DNA from 4 places in the Rubrivivax gelatinosus IL144 genome. Region 1 is predicted to be linked to each of the others. Evidence: predicted binding sites of a transcription regulator. Region 1 holds the regulator's gene; each other region holds the start of a gene.
The links. Region 1 encodes FNR, which switches genes on or off when oxygen is low (the NO sensors DNR and NnrR bind a similar motif). Its sites were predicted from a motif close to TTGATNNNNATCAA; they were not measured.
Positions count from the first base shown of each region.

Region 2: the regulator FNR is predicted to act here: its motif matches at 2,013-2,026, upstream of RGE_RS19925 (FeoA family protein).
Region 3: the regulator FNR is predicted to act here: its motif matches at 1,838-1,851, upstream of RGE_RS17200 (radical SAM/SPASM domain-containing protein).
Region 4: the regulator FNR is predicted to act here: its motif matches at 1,695-1,708, upstream of yiaY (L-threonine dehydrogenase).

Region 1 is NC_017075.1:3,396,961-3,400,678, forward strand. Features, by position in the region: gene hemN (oxygen-independent coproporphyrinogen III oxidase) at 58-1,446, opposite strand; gene fnr (fumarate/nitrate reduction transcriptional regulator Fnr) at 1,634-2,377, shown strand; gene RGE_RS15510 (hypothetical protein) at 2,432-2,692, opposite strand; gene RGE_RS15515 (hypothetical protein) at 2,717-2,956, opposite strand; gene ccoG (cytochrome c oxidase accessory protein CcoG) at 2,980-3,718, opposite strand, start outside.
Region 2 is NC_017075.1:4,385,055-4,388,772, reverse strand. Features, by position in the region: gene RGE_RS19940 (DHA2 family efflux MFS transporter permease subunit) at 1-657, shown strand, start outside; gene RGE_RS19935 (cysteine-rich CWC family protein) at 751-966, opposite strand; gene corA (magnesium/cobalt transporter CorA) at 957-1,925, opposite strand; gene RGE_RS19925 (FeoA family protein) at 2,102-2,437, shown strand; gene feoB (ferrous iron transporter B) at 2,434-3,718, shown strand, end outside.
Region 3 is NC_017075.1:3,769,484-3,773,201, forward strand. Features, by position in the region: gene RGE_RS17195 (hypothetical protein) at 1-258, shown strand, start outside; gene RGE_RS17200 (radical SAM/SPASM domain-containing protein) at 530-1,699, opposite strand; gene RGE_RS17205 (bifunctional enoyl-CoA hydratase/phosphate acetyltransferase) at 1,968-3,368, shown strand; gene katG (catalase/peroxidase HPI) at 3,465-3,718, shown strand, end outside.
Region 4 is NC_017075.1:4,129,362-4,133,079, forward strand. Features, by position in the region: gene dbpA (ATP-dependent RNA helicase DbpA) at 1-851, opposite strand, end outside; gene RGE_RS18760 (YgjP-like metallopeptidase domain-containing protein) at 886-1,374, opposite strand; gene RGE_RS18765 (hypothetical protein) at 1,379-1,615, opposite strand; gene yiaY (L-threonine dehydrogenase) at 1,771-2,922, shown strand; gene RGE_RS18775 (LysR substrate-binding domain-containing protein) at 2,906-3,718, opposite strand, start outside.

The sequences.
Region 1 (3,718 bases):
GCGGGGGCCCGAAGAGTCATGCCCGGATTATCCCGTCGCGGGATAACCCGTGCCGGCTCAGATGATGCGCGAGAAGCGCTCGCGGTTGCCGCTGGCGCGCAGGTGCTTGTCGAAGACCGCCGCGACGCCGCGCACGTAGTACCAGCCCAGCGCGGTGATCTGGATCGAGTCGTCGTTGATCTCCAGCAGCCCACCTTCGGCGAACGGCGTCAGATCCTCGAGTTCCGCCGCGAAGTACTCGGGGAACTTGATCAGGTGCGCAAGTTCGATCGACTCGTACTCGACGCGCCCCTGGCACATGATGGCCATGATCACCGCCCGGCGCAGCAGGTCGTCGCGCGTCAGCGTCAGGCCGCGCACGATCGGGAATTCGCCCTTGGCGATGGACTCGTAGTACTCGGGCAGCGTCTTCGCGTTCTGGCTGTAGGTCGCGCCCATGCGGCCGATCGAGGACACGCCCAGCGCGATCAGATCGCAGTCGGGCTGCGTGCTGTAGCCCTGGAAGTTGCGGTGCAGGCGGCCCTGGCGGCGTGCGGCCGACAGCGCGTCGCCCGGCAACGCGAAGTGGTCCATGCCGATGTAGGTGTAGCCCGCGGCGATGAAGCCGGCGATGGCGCCGCCCAGCATCTTGATGCGCTGCTCGCCCAGCGGCAGTTCCTCGGCGAGGATGCGGCGCTGCGGCTTGAAGCGCGTCGGCAGGTGCGCGTAGGCGTACAGCGCGATGCGGTCCGGGCGCAGCTCGGCGATCTGCTGGATCGTGCGCGCGAACGAGTCCGGCGTCTGCTTGGGCAGGCCGTAGATCAGGTCGGCGTTGATCGACTCGAAGCCGTTGGCCCGCGCAGCGACGACGAGGTCGCGCACGCTGTCGTACGACTGCACGCGGTGCACCGCTTCCTGGACGTCGGGGTCGAAGTCCTGGATGCCGAAGCTGATGCGGTTGAAGCCCAGGCCGGCGAGGCTCTTCAGGCGTTCGGGCGTCGCGGTGCGCGGGTCGACCTCGATCGAGATCTCGGCGCCGGCGACGATCTTGAACGACTCGCGCAGCCGGGTCATCAGCCGGCCGATCTCCTCGTCGGTCAGGAAGGTCGGCGAGCCGCCACCGAAGTGCAATTGCGACACCGACTGGCCCTTGCCCAGTTCGGCGACGTGCAATGCGATTTCGGCTTCGAGCGCGTCAAGGTACTCGGCACTGCGCTCGTGGTGCTTCGTGATGATCTTGTTGCAGGCGCAGTAGTAGCAGACCGATTCGCAGAACGGAATGTGGATATAAAGCGACAGCGGTGGCGTGCCGCCCACCGTGCTGCCCTCCGCTCGTTGTCGCAAGGCCTGCCGGTACTCAGCAGGGCCGAAGGCTTCGACGAAGCGGTCCGCGGTGGGGTACGAGGTATAGCGGGGACCGGGCACGTCGAGGCGCCTCAGCAGTGCTTCAGGAACAATCGTGTCCATAATTCATCCGGCCGTCATGCGGTACGGGCTGGACTGTGCCAAACACTCACCCAATCGGCTTGATCTGTCTCAAGCGCCCACCCGAGACGCAAGCAAAGAATTGACCATGCCCTTGAGCGACGTCATGAGCGATACTCGGGTCTGCCCCGCCACGCCGGACCGAACTGACTCCAATCGTCGAACCCCTATGAACAACACGTCTTCCGGCATCCGGCTTGAACCGTTCAAGGTCGCCTGCTCGAGCTGTAACCTGCGTGAACTCTGTCTGCCGGTCGGCATGTCCAACGACCAGCTCGAGCGGCTCGACACGATGGTGGCGACGCGCCGTTCGGTTCCGCGTGGCGAGACCTTGTTCCGTGCCGGCGATCCCTTCCTGTCGCTCTACGCGGTTCGCACCGGCTTCTTCAAGACCTGCGTGTCCTCCGAAGACGGCCGCGATCAGGTCACCGGCTTCCAGATGGCGGGCGAACTTCTGGGCCTCGACGGCATCGGTACCGACCGTCACACCTGCGACTCGGTGGCGCTCGAAGACTCGCAAGTCTGCGTCATCCCGTTCCAGCAGCTCGAAGACCTGTCGCGCGAGTTCAGCGACCTGCAACGCCAGCTGCACAAGATCATGAGCCGCGAGATCGTGCGCGATCACGGCGTGATGCTGCTGCTTGGCAGCATGCGCGCCGAAGAGCGCCTGGCGGCCTTCCTGCTGAACCTGACCCAGCGTCTGCAGACGCGCGGCTTCTCGCCGCACTCGCTGATCCTGCGCATGACGCGCGAGGAGATCGGCAGCTACCTCGGCCTGAAGCTCGAAACGGTCAGCCGCACGTTCTCGAAGTTCCAGGACGACGGCATCCTGGAGGTCAAGCAGCGCCAGATCCGCGTGCTCGACCCGCAGGCGCTGCAAAAGCTCGTCAACGGCTCCTCCGCCGCCTGCTGACCCGAACCCCGGTGCAAACAAAAACGCCGCGCATTGCGCGGCGTTTTGTTTTCTTCAGCTGCGAAATGTTCGGCTGTTGATTTCGTGCTCGCTGCGCGACAGCAGCAGCGTCATGCCTGCGGCGGCCGCCGAAGCGGCCCAGAAGACGAAGAAGGCCAGCGTGTAGACGGCTGCGGGATCGAGTTCGATCGCCCCGCCGCCGAACCAGCGCAGCGCCGCCGGATCCAGCACCGAGAACAGCGCAAGCTCCAGCACCACCGCGGCCAGGAACGCGGGCCAGAGCACCGCACTCCAGTCGCGCGCACGCCGCCTCATCGAATGCCTCGCGGGAGTAGCCGCTCAGGGCGCCGCGGTGGCGGCGTGGTTGCGCGCAGCCATCGCCGGCGTGTCGGCCTGGACTTCGCCGGACTGCGGCACCGACGACGGCACCTCGGTGATGACGAGGTCGGCTCCGCGGATCGCGATGACGGCGGTCGCGACGGCCGCGATGACGACGATCAGCGGGCCCGACACCACCAGCCAGACCATGCCGATGCGCCACCAGGGCGTTGCGTCGCGGGAAACGGGAAGAGTGCTCATCAGGGGCTCCGGTCGAAGCAGCGTCATCGGGGGACGACGAACGTTGATTTCTCGCTGGCGACCACCGGCGTCGCGTCGTTCGCGTCGGGCAGTCGTTCGATGTGGAACTGTATCGCGTGGGCTCCAGGCCCTGCCTGGCTGGCGGTATCCGGCGGCACCCGCAGGGCGATCGTCACCCAGCGCGCATCGGCCGGCTCGACCTCGAAGTCCTTCGGGGCGTCGACCACCATCGGCGTCAGGCCGTCGGCGCTGATGCGGTAGCGCTGCGTCGACTCGGTCGCGTTCATGACCTGCAGGCGGTACAGGTTCTCGATGTAGCCTTCGTCGACGATGCGCGCCAGCGAGGCGCGGTCGCGCACGACGTCGACACGGAACGGGCTGCGCATCGCGAGGCTGGCCGCGAAGGCGCCGACGATGATGATCAAGATCGCCGTGTAGACCAGCACCCGGGGGCGCAGCACACGCTGCAGCATCTGGCCGCGCGTCTGGTGCTGAGCCATGCCGTTCTCCGTCGCGTAGCGGATCAGCCCGCGCGGGTACTTCATCTTGTCCATGACGCCGTTGCAGACGTCGATGCAGGCGGTGCAGCCGATGCACTCGTACTGCAGGCCGTTGCGGATATCGATGCCGGTCGGGCAGACCTGCACGCACAGACCGCAGTCGATGCAGTCGCCCAGGCCCTGGCTGCGGGCGTCGATCTTGCGCGAACGCGTGCCGCGCGGGTCTCCCCGCTCGGCGTCGTAGCTGATGATCAGCGTGTCC
Region 2 (3,718 bases), 990 kb from region 1:
GGCTACACGGCGACCTGGGCCGGCATGGTGACGGCGCCGGTCGGCATCCTGGCGATCGCGCTGTCGCCCTGGGTCGGCAAGAACGTCGGCCGCATGGATCCGCGCAAGCTGGCGACCGTCGCCTTCCTCGGCTTCGGGCTGGTGCTGTGGATGCGCTCCTGGTTCAACACCCAGGTGCCGCCCAGCGTGATCCTGCTGCCCATCGTGCTGCAGGGCGCGGCGATGGCCTTCTTCTTCGTGCCGCTGCAGGCCATCATCTTCAACGGCCTGAAGCCCGAGCAGATGCCGGCCGCCTCGGGGCTGTCGAACTTCGTGCGCATCACCGCGGGCGCCGTCGGCACCTCGCTGTTCACGACGCTGTGGGACAACCGCGCCTCGCTGCACCACGCCCAGCTCGTCGAGGCGATCAGCAGCGGCGCACGCGACGCGACGACCCAGGGCGTGCTGGCCCAGTTCGCCGCCGCCGGCTACAGCGCCGATCAGGCCAACGCTTCGCTGAACCGGCTGATCGACCAGCAGGCCTACACGATGGCCGTGACCGACGTGTTCTACATGTCGGGTCTGCTGTTCGTCGCGCTGGTCGCGCTGATCTGGATGACCTCGCCGCGGCGTCCTGGCGCCGGAGCCGCCCCCGCCGACGCCGGCGGCGCGCACTGAGCCTGGACGCAGGACGCCGGAAGGCGTTCTGCGCCTGCCGAAGGCCCGAGCGCGATTGCACGCGCGAGGGCTGAGAACGACGCCGGCGCGGGCTCAGCCCCGTGCCGGCGCTTCCACCGGCGCGCCGGCGGCGATGGCGCGCAGGCAGTCCGGGCACAGACAGCTGGGGTACAGCGACATCATCGCGCGCAGCGGGCGGGTGTCGAGCTTGACCTGGGTGCAGGCGCAGGGGCCGGGCCCGGCGATGCCGCAGTGGAAGGACGCGCCGCAGCGCGGGCAGGTGTCTTTCTTGTCTTGGTTCACAGCCATCCCAGTTTCTTGAAGCGCCAGTACATCAGCGCGCAGACGGAGCCGATGACGCCCAGCGCCGCCGGATAGCCCCAGCGCCAGTCGAGCTCGGGCATGTACTTGAAATTCATTCCCCAGACGCCGACGAAGGCCGTCGCCACGGCGAAGATCCCGGCCCAGGCGGCCAGGCGCTTGGTGGTCTCGCTCTCCTCGATCGTCACCATCGACAGGTTCACCTGGATCGCGGTGGTCACGGTTTCGCGCAGCGCGTCGAGCGTGCCGTTGATGCGCATGAGGTGGTCTGAGACGTCGCGGAAGTACTCCTGCGTGCCGGTGCAGGCCGTCGGCGTGCGGCTGCCGTGCAGGCGCATCACCGGGTCGACCAGCGGCAGCACCGCGTGGCGCAGCACGCCCAGGCGGCGCTTGACGTCGTAGAGCTGCTCGATGCTGCGCCGCGCGGCGCCGGGCTCGAAGATCTGCGTCTCGATGCCGTCGACGAGGTTCTCCAGCTCCTCGACCAGCGGGAAGTAGCGGTCGACCGCCGCGTCCAGCAGCGCGTAGAAGACGAAGCCGGCGCCTTGCTTGAGGAGTTCGGGCGAACGTTCGCAGCGCGCACGCACGCCGACGAAGCCCTGGGTGCTGCCGTTGCGCACCGAGACCACGTAGTTCGGCCCGGCGAAGATCGCCAGCTCGCCGCGCTGCAGCTCGTCGGTCGGCCCGTACTCGAGCAGGTGCACGACGGTGAACAGCATGTCCCCGTACTCCTCGATCTTCGGCCGCTGGTGGCCGTGGCGCGCGTCCTCGACGGCCAGTTCGTGCAGGCCGAACTCGCGCTGCATCGTCGCCAGTTCCTCGTCGCTCGGATCCCGCAGCGCGACCCAGACCAGGGTGTCGGGGACGGAGAGGTGGTCGCTGATGGCCTCGACCGCGATGTCGGCGAGCTTGACGCCGTGGCGGTAGGCGACGCAGTTGATCAGCATGGGCACGGGAGACAGGTGACAGCGAAGTGTCGCATGGCCGCCCGCGGCGGCGATAAGTCACGGCGACGCGGCGCCGCCCCGGCTGGATTGAGCGATGTCAAGTCGCGAGGCGGTTTTGCTTGTGCAAGGGTTTTGTCCAGGCACATAATGAGAAATATTCGCATTTGATGCCGATCATGGGCTTTGGCTCCTTCTTCCGCACTCCGTCGCCGGCGCTGATGCCGGTGGCGAGTTCGCCGTCTCCGGCGCCGGGCCCGGGCGCCAAGCCCGCCGCAGTCTCTCTCGATGCCGCCGCCACCGGCCTGCCGTGCCGCGTGCTGTCGGTGGCCGCGCCGGCGCTGGCGCCCGACTGGGCGCGCTGGCTGGCCGAGATCGGCTTCCTGCCCGGTGAACGCGTCACGGTGACGACGCGCAGCGTCTGGGGCGGCGACCCGCTGGTCGTGCGCGTCGGCCAGTCGACCTTCGCGCTGCGCCGCGCCGAGGCCGCCTGCGTGCGTGTCGAGCCGCTATGAGCGGCTGCCACGAGACCGTCGTCCACTTTCATCCCGGCGGCCAGCTGGTCGCCCTCGTGGGCAATCCGAACTGCGGCAAGACGGCGCTGTTCAACCTGCTGACCGGCAGCCGCCAGAAGGTGGCCAACTACGCCGGCGTCACCGTCGAGCGCAAGGAAGGCGTGTTCCGCACCGCCGCCGGCAAGACGCTGCGCGTGCTCGACCTGCCCGGTGCCTACAGCCTGCACCCGCGTTCGCCCGACGAGCGCGTCACCGTCGACGTGCTCTACGGCCGCGCCAAGGGCGAACGCCGCCCGGACGTCGTCGTCTGCGTCGTCGACGCGACCAACCTGCGCCGCAACCTGCGCCTGGTGCTGGCGGTGCAGCGCCTGGGCCTGCCCTGCATCGTCGCGCTGAACATGGCCGACATGGCCGCGCGCCGCGGCATTCCGGTCGACGCCGAGGCGCTGTCGCGCGAGCTCGGCGTGCCGGTCGTGCCGACGGTCGGCATCAAGACCGACGGCGACCGCGCGCTGCGTGCGCTGCTCGAAGACAAGACGCTGTGGCGCGCGCCGCAGCCCGCGCACGACAAGCTGCACCTCGACGGCGACCACCACACGGTGCAGGCCATCCTGGAGCGCCTGGACCTCGACAAGGCGATGCCCGAGACGGCCAGCGACCGCATCGACCGCGTCGTGCTGCATCCGGTGGCCGGGCCGGCCATCCTGGCGCTGCTGCTGTTCCTGGTCTTCCAGGCGGTGTTCGCCTGGGCCGAGGCCCCGATGGGCTGGATCGAGGCCGCCACCGCGGCCGTTGGCCAGACGGTCGGCGGTGCGCTGCCCGAAGGCGTGCTGCGCAGCTTCGTCGTCGACGGTCTGATCGCCGGCCTGGGCGGGGTCGTCGTCTTCCTGCCGCAGATCCTGATCCTGTTCTTCTTCATCCTGCTGCTGGAAGAGTCGGGCTACCTGCCGCGAGCGGCCTTCCTGCTCGACCGGCTGATGGGCGGCGTCGGGCTCTCGGGGCGTTCGTTCATCCCGCTGCTGTCGAGCTTCGCCTGTGCCATCCCCGGCATCATGGCCACGCGCACGATCGCCGACCCGCGCGACCGCATCGTCACCATCCTGCTCGCGCCGATGATGACCTGCTCGGCGCGGCTGCCGGTCTACGCGCTGCTGATCGCCGCCTTCATCCCGTCGCGCCAGGTGGCCGGCGGGCTGGAGCTGCAGGGCGTCGTGCTGTTCGCGCTCTACATGGCCGGCATCTTCGGCGCGTTCGCCGTCGCCTGGGTGCTCAAGCGTTTCG
Region 3 (3,718 bases), 370 kb from region 1:
CTGTCGACGACCGTCGTGCGCGGCGCCGAACGCCTGGTCGATGCGGCCGGCGCGCCGAAGAAGGCGCGCAAGCCGGCGACCCGCGCGGCCGTCGGCAAGAAGCGCACGAAGGCCGTGGCCGAAGCCGTGAAGCCGGCGGCACGCCGCGTGCGCAAGGCCGCCGCCCCGGTGGTCGAAGCCGTCGTCGAAGCGGTGCCGGCGAAGAAGCCGCGCCGCGCCCGCCCGGCCAAGCCGGCGGCCGAAGCGCCCGCCGCCTGAACACGCCGCGGCCCGGCGCCGCGACATCCCCAGGGGCCTCAGGGCCCCTTTTTCATGCCGGTACGGCGCCAAAGATTGCACAGACGGAGAACGAAAAAATCACTTCTCGTCTGCAAAATTGATATCATTACTAGCGAGTCGAGCTTCTACGCCGACTCACCGGTCTGACGGCGCCGCGCACCTGCGCGGCGGACTTCGCCGGTCGGGGTGCCTCCGACATCCCGACCGGCTTTTCTTTTTCCGCCGCGCCGCCGCAGTGGCGGCGCCCCCGTCAGGGCATGACCTCGACGTACTGGTAGACCTCGCTGTCCAGCAGCACGCGCCGCTGCGGCAGCGGCAGTTGCTCGAACCAGGCGGTGACGTCGTGGCGGTCGATCTCGCGGCCAAGGTGACGCACGAGTTCGCAGATCGGGTCGGTGACCTTGCTGCGCCAGTCGCCGTCCTCGCGCACGTAGCCGAGGTACAGGTTCTTCATGCAGTTGCCGCGGCACCAGCTCTGCGCTTCGCAGGTATGGCAGGGCATCTTCGGGTCGGGCTGCAGCGGGCTGCGGCGCAGCCAGTTGCCGACAACGTCGCCGGTCTGCATCTCCGGCAGGTGCATCAGGTCGGGGCAGGCGAAGATGCGGCCGTCGGGCATCACGTTGAGGATGTGCGTCGACACGCGGCAGGCCGTGCCGCCGCCGCACTGCTCGATGGCGCGCGACGGGAACAGCTTGTTGCGCACCGCGCCCATCAGCGGGATGAAGGGGTAGACGCGATCGGTGTCGGCGAAGAAGCGCTCGACCAGCTTCGTCAGCACCGCCTTGCGGCGCTCGACCGACTGGCCGGCGTAGGCGTCGCCGGCGACGAACTGGAAGTAGACGAAGTCGAAGGCCTTCGTCAGCTGGTCCAGCTCCTCGAAGCTGATGTTCTCGTCGGACCAGGTCACGCGCGCGGTCAGCGTGCCGCCCAGGCTGTCGCGCACGACGCCGACGTTGCGCAGGATCTGCTTGTAGATGCCCTTGCCGCGGTAGCCGTCGGTCACTTCCTGGCCGCCGTCGATCGACACGAGCACGTTGGACAGGCGCTGCAGCACGTGGTGGCTGAGGTCGTCGAGCAGCGTGCCGTTGGTCTGCAGCTGGAAGCGGAACAGCGGGTGGCGCTGCATCACGGCCTCGATGAAGGGCCGGTTCAGCGTCGGCTCGCCGCCGTAGAACGTGACGTAGACCTCCTTGCCGGCGAGCTGCTGGGCGATGAACGCGTCGAGCTGGTCCATCGTGTAGGCCACGTGGCCCTGCGAATCGCGCACGTCGCCTTCGGCGATCGAGCAGTAGCTGCACTTCAGGTTGCAGCGCAGCGTGGTCAGCAGCTGCAGCTCGACACGCTGGCCGACGATGGCCGGCTGGGAGTCGGTGGCGGCAGTGCCGGCTCGCGGATGGAGGACGATGGCTTGTTCGGACATGATCGGGTCGGTCGACTCCTCGGGAAATCGATTCGGTTGGGAGCGCGTGGAGCGCGAGGGGTGAAGCCGGGGCCGGGCCGCGCGGCGGGGGCGCAGTGTCCCCGCCCCCGGTTCACGCGTCCCGCCGTCAGATCAAGGTTGCGGCAGATCAAGCGGCGCCCGGGCCTGCGATTGCATGGCCGGCGGCAGCCGCCCGGCTCCCTCGGAACGCCGGGCGGCGTTAGTCTTGGCACCCGGCGGCCCCGTCACGGCCGCGAGCGGACGCCCGATGGAGATCGACCTGCGCGACGAGTGGCTGGAGAACACCACCTTCGACGAACTCGCCGTCGGCCAGAGCGCGACGATGCGGCGCGCCCTGACCGACGCGGACATCGCCGGCTTCGCGGCGATCTCCGGTGACCTGAATCCCACCCACCTGGACGACCGCTTCGCGCGCGAGGAAGGCCTGGCCGGCCGCACCGCGCACGGCATGTGGAGCGGCGCGCTGGTGTCGACCGTGCTCGGCACCGTCTTCCCCGGCCCGGGCACACGCTACGTCTCGCAGCGCATGGACTTCCACGGCACGGCACGCGCCGGCGACGTGCTGGAGGTGCGAGTCGCGGTGCGCGCCAAGGACGCCGCCAGCGGCCGCGTGACGCTGGACTGCAGCGTGCGCCGCCAGGACGGCACGCTGCTGATGGACGGGCTGGCCATCGTCGAGGCGCCGCGACACAAGGAGCGCGTGCGCAAGGCCACCGGGCTGCGCTGGCACGTCTTCGACGCCGCCGCCGGCGTGCGCTCGCTGATCGAGCAGGCCGCGCGCCACGCCGGGCTGCGCTGCGCCGTCGTGCACCCCTGCGACGCCGAGTCGCTGCGCGGCGCGCTCGACGCCGCGCACCACGGGCTGTTCACGCCGGTGCTGGTGGCGCCGCGCGAGCGCCTGGTCGCCACGGCCGAAGCCGCCGGGCTGGACCTCGCCGGCGTCGAAATCGAGGACGTGCGCCACAGCCACGCCGCCGCCGAACGCGCCGCCGAGATGGCCGCCGAAGGCGCGGTGCAGGCGCTGATGAAGGGCAGCCTGCACACCGACGAGGTGATGAAGGCCGTGCTCTCGCGCGCCGAACTGCGCACCGAACGCCGCATCTCGCACGTCTTCCGCTTCGACGCGCCGGCGTACCACAAGCCGCTGCTCGTCACCGACGCGGCGATGAACATCGCGCCGACGCTCAACGAGAAGGCGCACATCGTGCAGAACGCGATCGACCTGGCGCGGGTGCTCGGCGTCGATCTGCCCAAGGTGGCGATCCTGGCGGCGGTCGAAGGCGTCAACCCGAAGATGGCCTGCACGCTGGACGCCGCGGCGCTGTGCAAGATGGCCGACCGCGGCCAGATCCGCGGCGGCATCGTCGACGGCCCGCTGGCCTTCGACAACGCGATCTCGGCCGAGGCCGCGCGCACCAAGGGCATCGTCTCGCCGGTGGCCGGCGACCCCGACATCCTGATGGTGCCCGACCTGGTGTCCGGGAACATCCTCGCCAAGCAGCTGGAATACCTGGGTGGCGCGGTCGGCAGCGGCATCGTGCTCGGCGCGCGTGTGCCGATCGCGCTGACCAGCCGCGCCGACGGCGCCACCGCACGCCTGGCCTCGGCGGCGCTGGCGGTGCTGGTGGCGCAGGCTGGCACGAGCTGACCCCGATCGCCAAAATAGGGAAAGGCAATCGAAAGACATTCGGCAATTGATTAGATTCATGCCTCGTCACCCAGACGTGATCCTAGGAGATTGCCGATGTCCACCGAAGCCCGCTGCCCCTTCCATGCCGAACACGGCGCCCGCACCACGACGCAGGCACGCACCAACGCCGACTGGTGGCCCAAGCGGCTGAACCTGAAGATCCTGCACCAGCACTCGGCGAAGTCCGACCCGATGGGCGCGGGCTTCGACTACGCCGCCGAGTTCCGGAAGCTCGACTACGCCGCCGTCAAACACGACCTGCAGGCGCTGATGACCGACTCGCAGGACTGGTGGCCGGCCGACTGGGG
Region 4 (3,718 bases), 730 kb from region 1:
TCGCCGTGCAGTTCGAGCGCGACGATGCCCTGGGCCTGCAGCACCGCCACCAGGTCGCGGCACTGCTGCTTGGTGTTGCAGAAGGCCAGCGTGCTCTCGGGGCGGAAACGCTGCAGCAGCAGGCCGACGGCGTGCAGGCGCTGGCTCTCGGTCACCTCGTAGAAGCGCTCGACGATCTGGCCCGCGGCATGGGTCTCGGCCAGGCGCACCTCCTGCGGGTCGCGCAGGTAGCGCGCGGCGAGCTTGGCGACGTCTTCGGGATAGGTGGCCGAGAACAGCAGCGTCTGGCGCTTGCTGGTCGGCGGGCAGTGGCGCGCGACGGCGGCGATGTCCTCGGCGAAGCCCATGTCGAGCATGCGGTCGGCTTCGTCGAGCACGAAGGTGGTCAGCGCCTCCAGCGCCAGCGAGCCGCGCTCCAGGTGGTCGAGCACACGCCCCGGCGTGCCGACGACGACGTGCGCGCCGTGCTCCAGGCTGGCGAGCTGCGGCCGGATCGCGGCGCCGCCGCACAGCGTCAGCACCTTGACGTTGTCCTCGGCGCGCGCCAGGCGGCGGATCTCCTGCGAGACCTGCTCGGCCAGTTCACGCGTCGGACAGAGCACCAGCGCCTGCGTGGCGAAGCGCTTCGCGTCCAGCTTGGCCAGCAATGGCAGCGAGAAGGCCGCGGTCTTGCCGCTGCCGGTCTTGGCCTGGGCGATCAGGTCGCGGCCGGCCAGCGCCGGCGGCAGCGCCGCGGCCTGGATCGGCGTCATGCGCTCGTAGCCCAGCTGCTGCAGGTTGGCGAGCACGGGCGCCGCGAGCGGCAGCGTGGAGAAAGCGGGGCCGGCGGGCGCGGCGGGAGATTCGGTCATGCCCCGATTGTCGAGGCTGGCGCGTCACCGGCGATCAGAGTTCGCGTGCCGTCAGCCACAGCCGCAGCTCGAACTCCAGCGTCGGGTAGTCCGGCTCCATGTGCCGGCACAGCGCGTAGAAGGCCTTGTCGTGCTCGCGCTCCTTCAGGTGCGCCAGTTCGTGCACGGCGATCGTGCGCAGGAAGTCGGCCGGCGCCTCCTTGAACAGCGCGGCGATGCGGATCTCGCGTTTGGCCTGCAGCCGCCCGCCCTGCACGCGCGAGACCGCGGTGTGCGTGCCCAGCGCGTTCTTCAGCACGTGCAGCTTGGGGTCGAAGACGACCTTGGCCAGCGGCGGCGCGCTCTTCATGTAACGCGACTTCAGCGCGCAGACGTAATCGTAGAGCTCACGCTCGTTGCGCACCGGCGAAGGCTCGGGGTGGCGGCGCGCGACGTAGTCGGCGAGCCGGCCTTCGTCGAGCAGCATCTGGACCTGCGCCAGCAGCTCGGGCGCGTAACCCTGCAGGTACTTGAGCGAGGACACCGGCTCAGCAGCGGCCCGAGCGGCGGCTGCGCGGCTGCAGCTTGTCCAGCTCGGCGAACTGCTGCTTGAGCAGCAGCATCAGCGCCCGCGCCTGGTCGACCGGCAGGCTGAGGCAGGAGCCGGCGGCGCCTTCGTCGCGCGCCGGGCGCGGCAGCACCAGCGCGTCGACGCCGATCTCGATCAGGCCCTTGTCGTGACGCAGGGACTTCAGGCGCTGCACTTCGATGTCGTAGGTCTTCACGCTGATTCGCAGAGGAAACGGAGACGCGATTGTCGACGCTAGCGTCTTCCCTGGTCGCGGCTTTGTACCCTCGATGAAATTGATTCCAGTCAATTGCGAATTCTTGGATTCGCCCGAGAGTTCGGCCGCTTTCCTTTCACCCGTGGAGCCCGGACATGGCCACTTCCACCTTCTACATTCCCTCGGTCAACCTGATGGGCGCCGGCTGCCTGCGCGACGCCGTCAAGGCCATCCAGTCGCACGGCTGGCGCAAGGCGCTGATCGTCACCGACCTGCCGCTGGTGCGCGCCGGGCTCGCCGGACAGGTCGTCGAGCGCCTGGGCGAACAAGGCATCGGCGCCGCCGTCTTCGACGGCGTGAAGCCCAACCCCAACGTCGCCAACGTCGAGGCCGGCCTGGCGCTGCTGCGCGCCGAAGGCTGCGACTTCGTGATCTCGCTGGGTGGCGGCTCGCCGCACGACTGCGCCAAGGGCATCGCGCTGGTCGCGGCCAACGGCGGCACGATCGCCGACTACGAAGGCGTGGACCGCTCGGCACGGCCGCAGCTGCCGCTGGTGGCGATCAACACCACCGCCGGCACGGCCAGCGAGATGACGCGCTTCTGCATCATCACCGACGAGACCCGGCACGTGAAGATGGCCATCGTCGACAAGAACGTGACGCCGGTGCTGTCGGTCAACGACCCCGAGATGATGGCCGGCATGCCGCCGGGGCTGACCGCGGCCACCGGCATGGACGCGCTGACGCACGCTGTCGAAGCCTATGTCTCGACCGCGGCGACGCCGATCACCGACGCCTGCGCGCTGCAGGCGGTGACGCTGGTCTCGCGCCACCTGCGCGCCGCGGTGGCCGACGGCCGCGACATGGCCGCGCGCGAGCAGATGGCCTACGCCGAGTTCCTCGCCGGCATGGCCTTCAACAACGCTTCGCTGGGCTACGTGCACGCGATGGCGCACCAGCTCGGCGGCTTCTACGACCTGCCGCACGGCGTCTGCAACGCGATCCTGCTGCCGCACGTGCAGGCCTTCAACGCCAGCGTCGCCGCGGCGCGCCTGGGCGAGGTCGCGCGTGCGATGGGCGTGCACACCGCCGGCCTGGACGACGCGGCCGCCGCCGAGGCCTGCGTGCAGGCCATCCGCCGTCTGGCCGCCGACGTCGGCATCCCGGCCGGCGTCGGCCCGCTGGGCGCGAAGGAAGAAGACATCCCGACGCTGGCGGCCAACGCGATGAAGGACGCCTGCGGCCTGACCAACCCGCGCAAGCCGAGCTTCGAGGAGGTCTGCGCGCTGTTCAAGGCGGCGCTGTAAGCCCGGCGGCGCCCGCCAGCTCGCGCGCCACGTCGACGAAGGCGCGCAGCTTGGGCGCCAGCGCGGCGCGCTGCGGGAAGTAGAGGAACAGGCCGTCTTCGGCCAGCGCCGTTTCCGGCAGCACCTGTTGCAGCCGGCCGGCCTGGACGTCGGCGGCGACCAGCGGCTCGAACAGGTAGGCGATGCCGACACCGGCCAGCGCCAGCTCGCGTGCGACGCTGGCGTCGGTGACGACCGCCGTACCCTGCGTCGGCACCGCCACCGTGCGGCCGCCGAGGTTCAACTCCCATTCGTAGAGCCGGCCGCTGGCGAGCTGGCGAAAGCCGATGCAGTTGTGCGCGCCCAGCTCGTCGGGCGTGCGCGGCGTGCCACGCGCCGCCAGATAGGCCGGCGACGCCGCCATCACGGCGCGAAACGGCGGCGTCAGCCGCACGCCGACCATGTCCTGCTGCAGCGCGACACCCAGGCGCACGCCGGCGTCGAAGCCGGCGGCGACGATGTCGACGAAGGCGTCGTTGCTGTGCAGCTCGACGACCAGGCGCGGGTGGCGGCGCGCCAGCTCGGCGAGAACAGGCGCCAGCGCCATCGGCGCCGCCAGCCGCGGCGCGTTCAGGCGCAGCACGCCGGCGAGTTCGCCGCGCCGGTCGGCCAGGCTCTCGGCGGCGCGGCCGATGTCTTCCAGCGCCGGCGCGACGGCGGCGATGAAACGTTCGCCGGCTTCGGTCAGCGCGACGCTGCGTGTCGTGCGCGCGAACAGCGGTTCGCCCAGGCGCTCCTCGACGGCCCGCACCGCGTG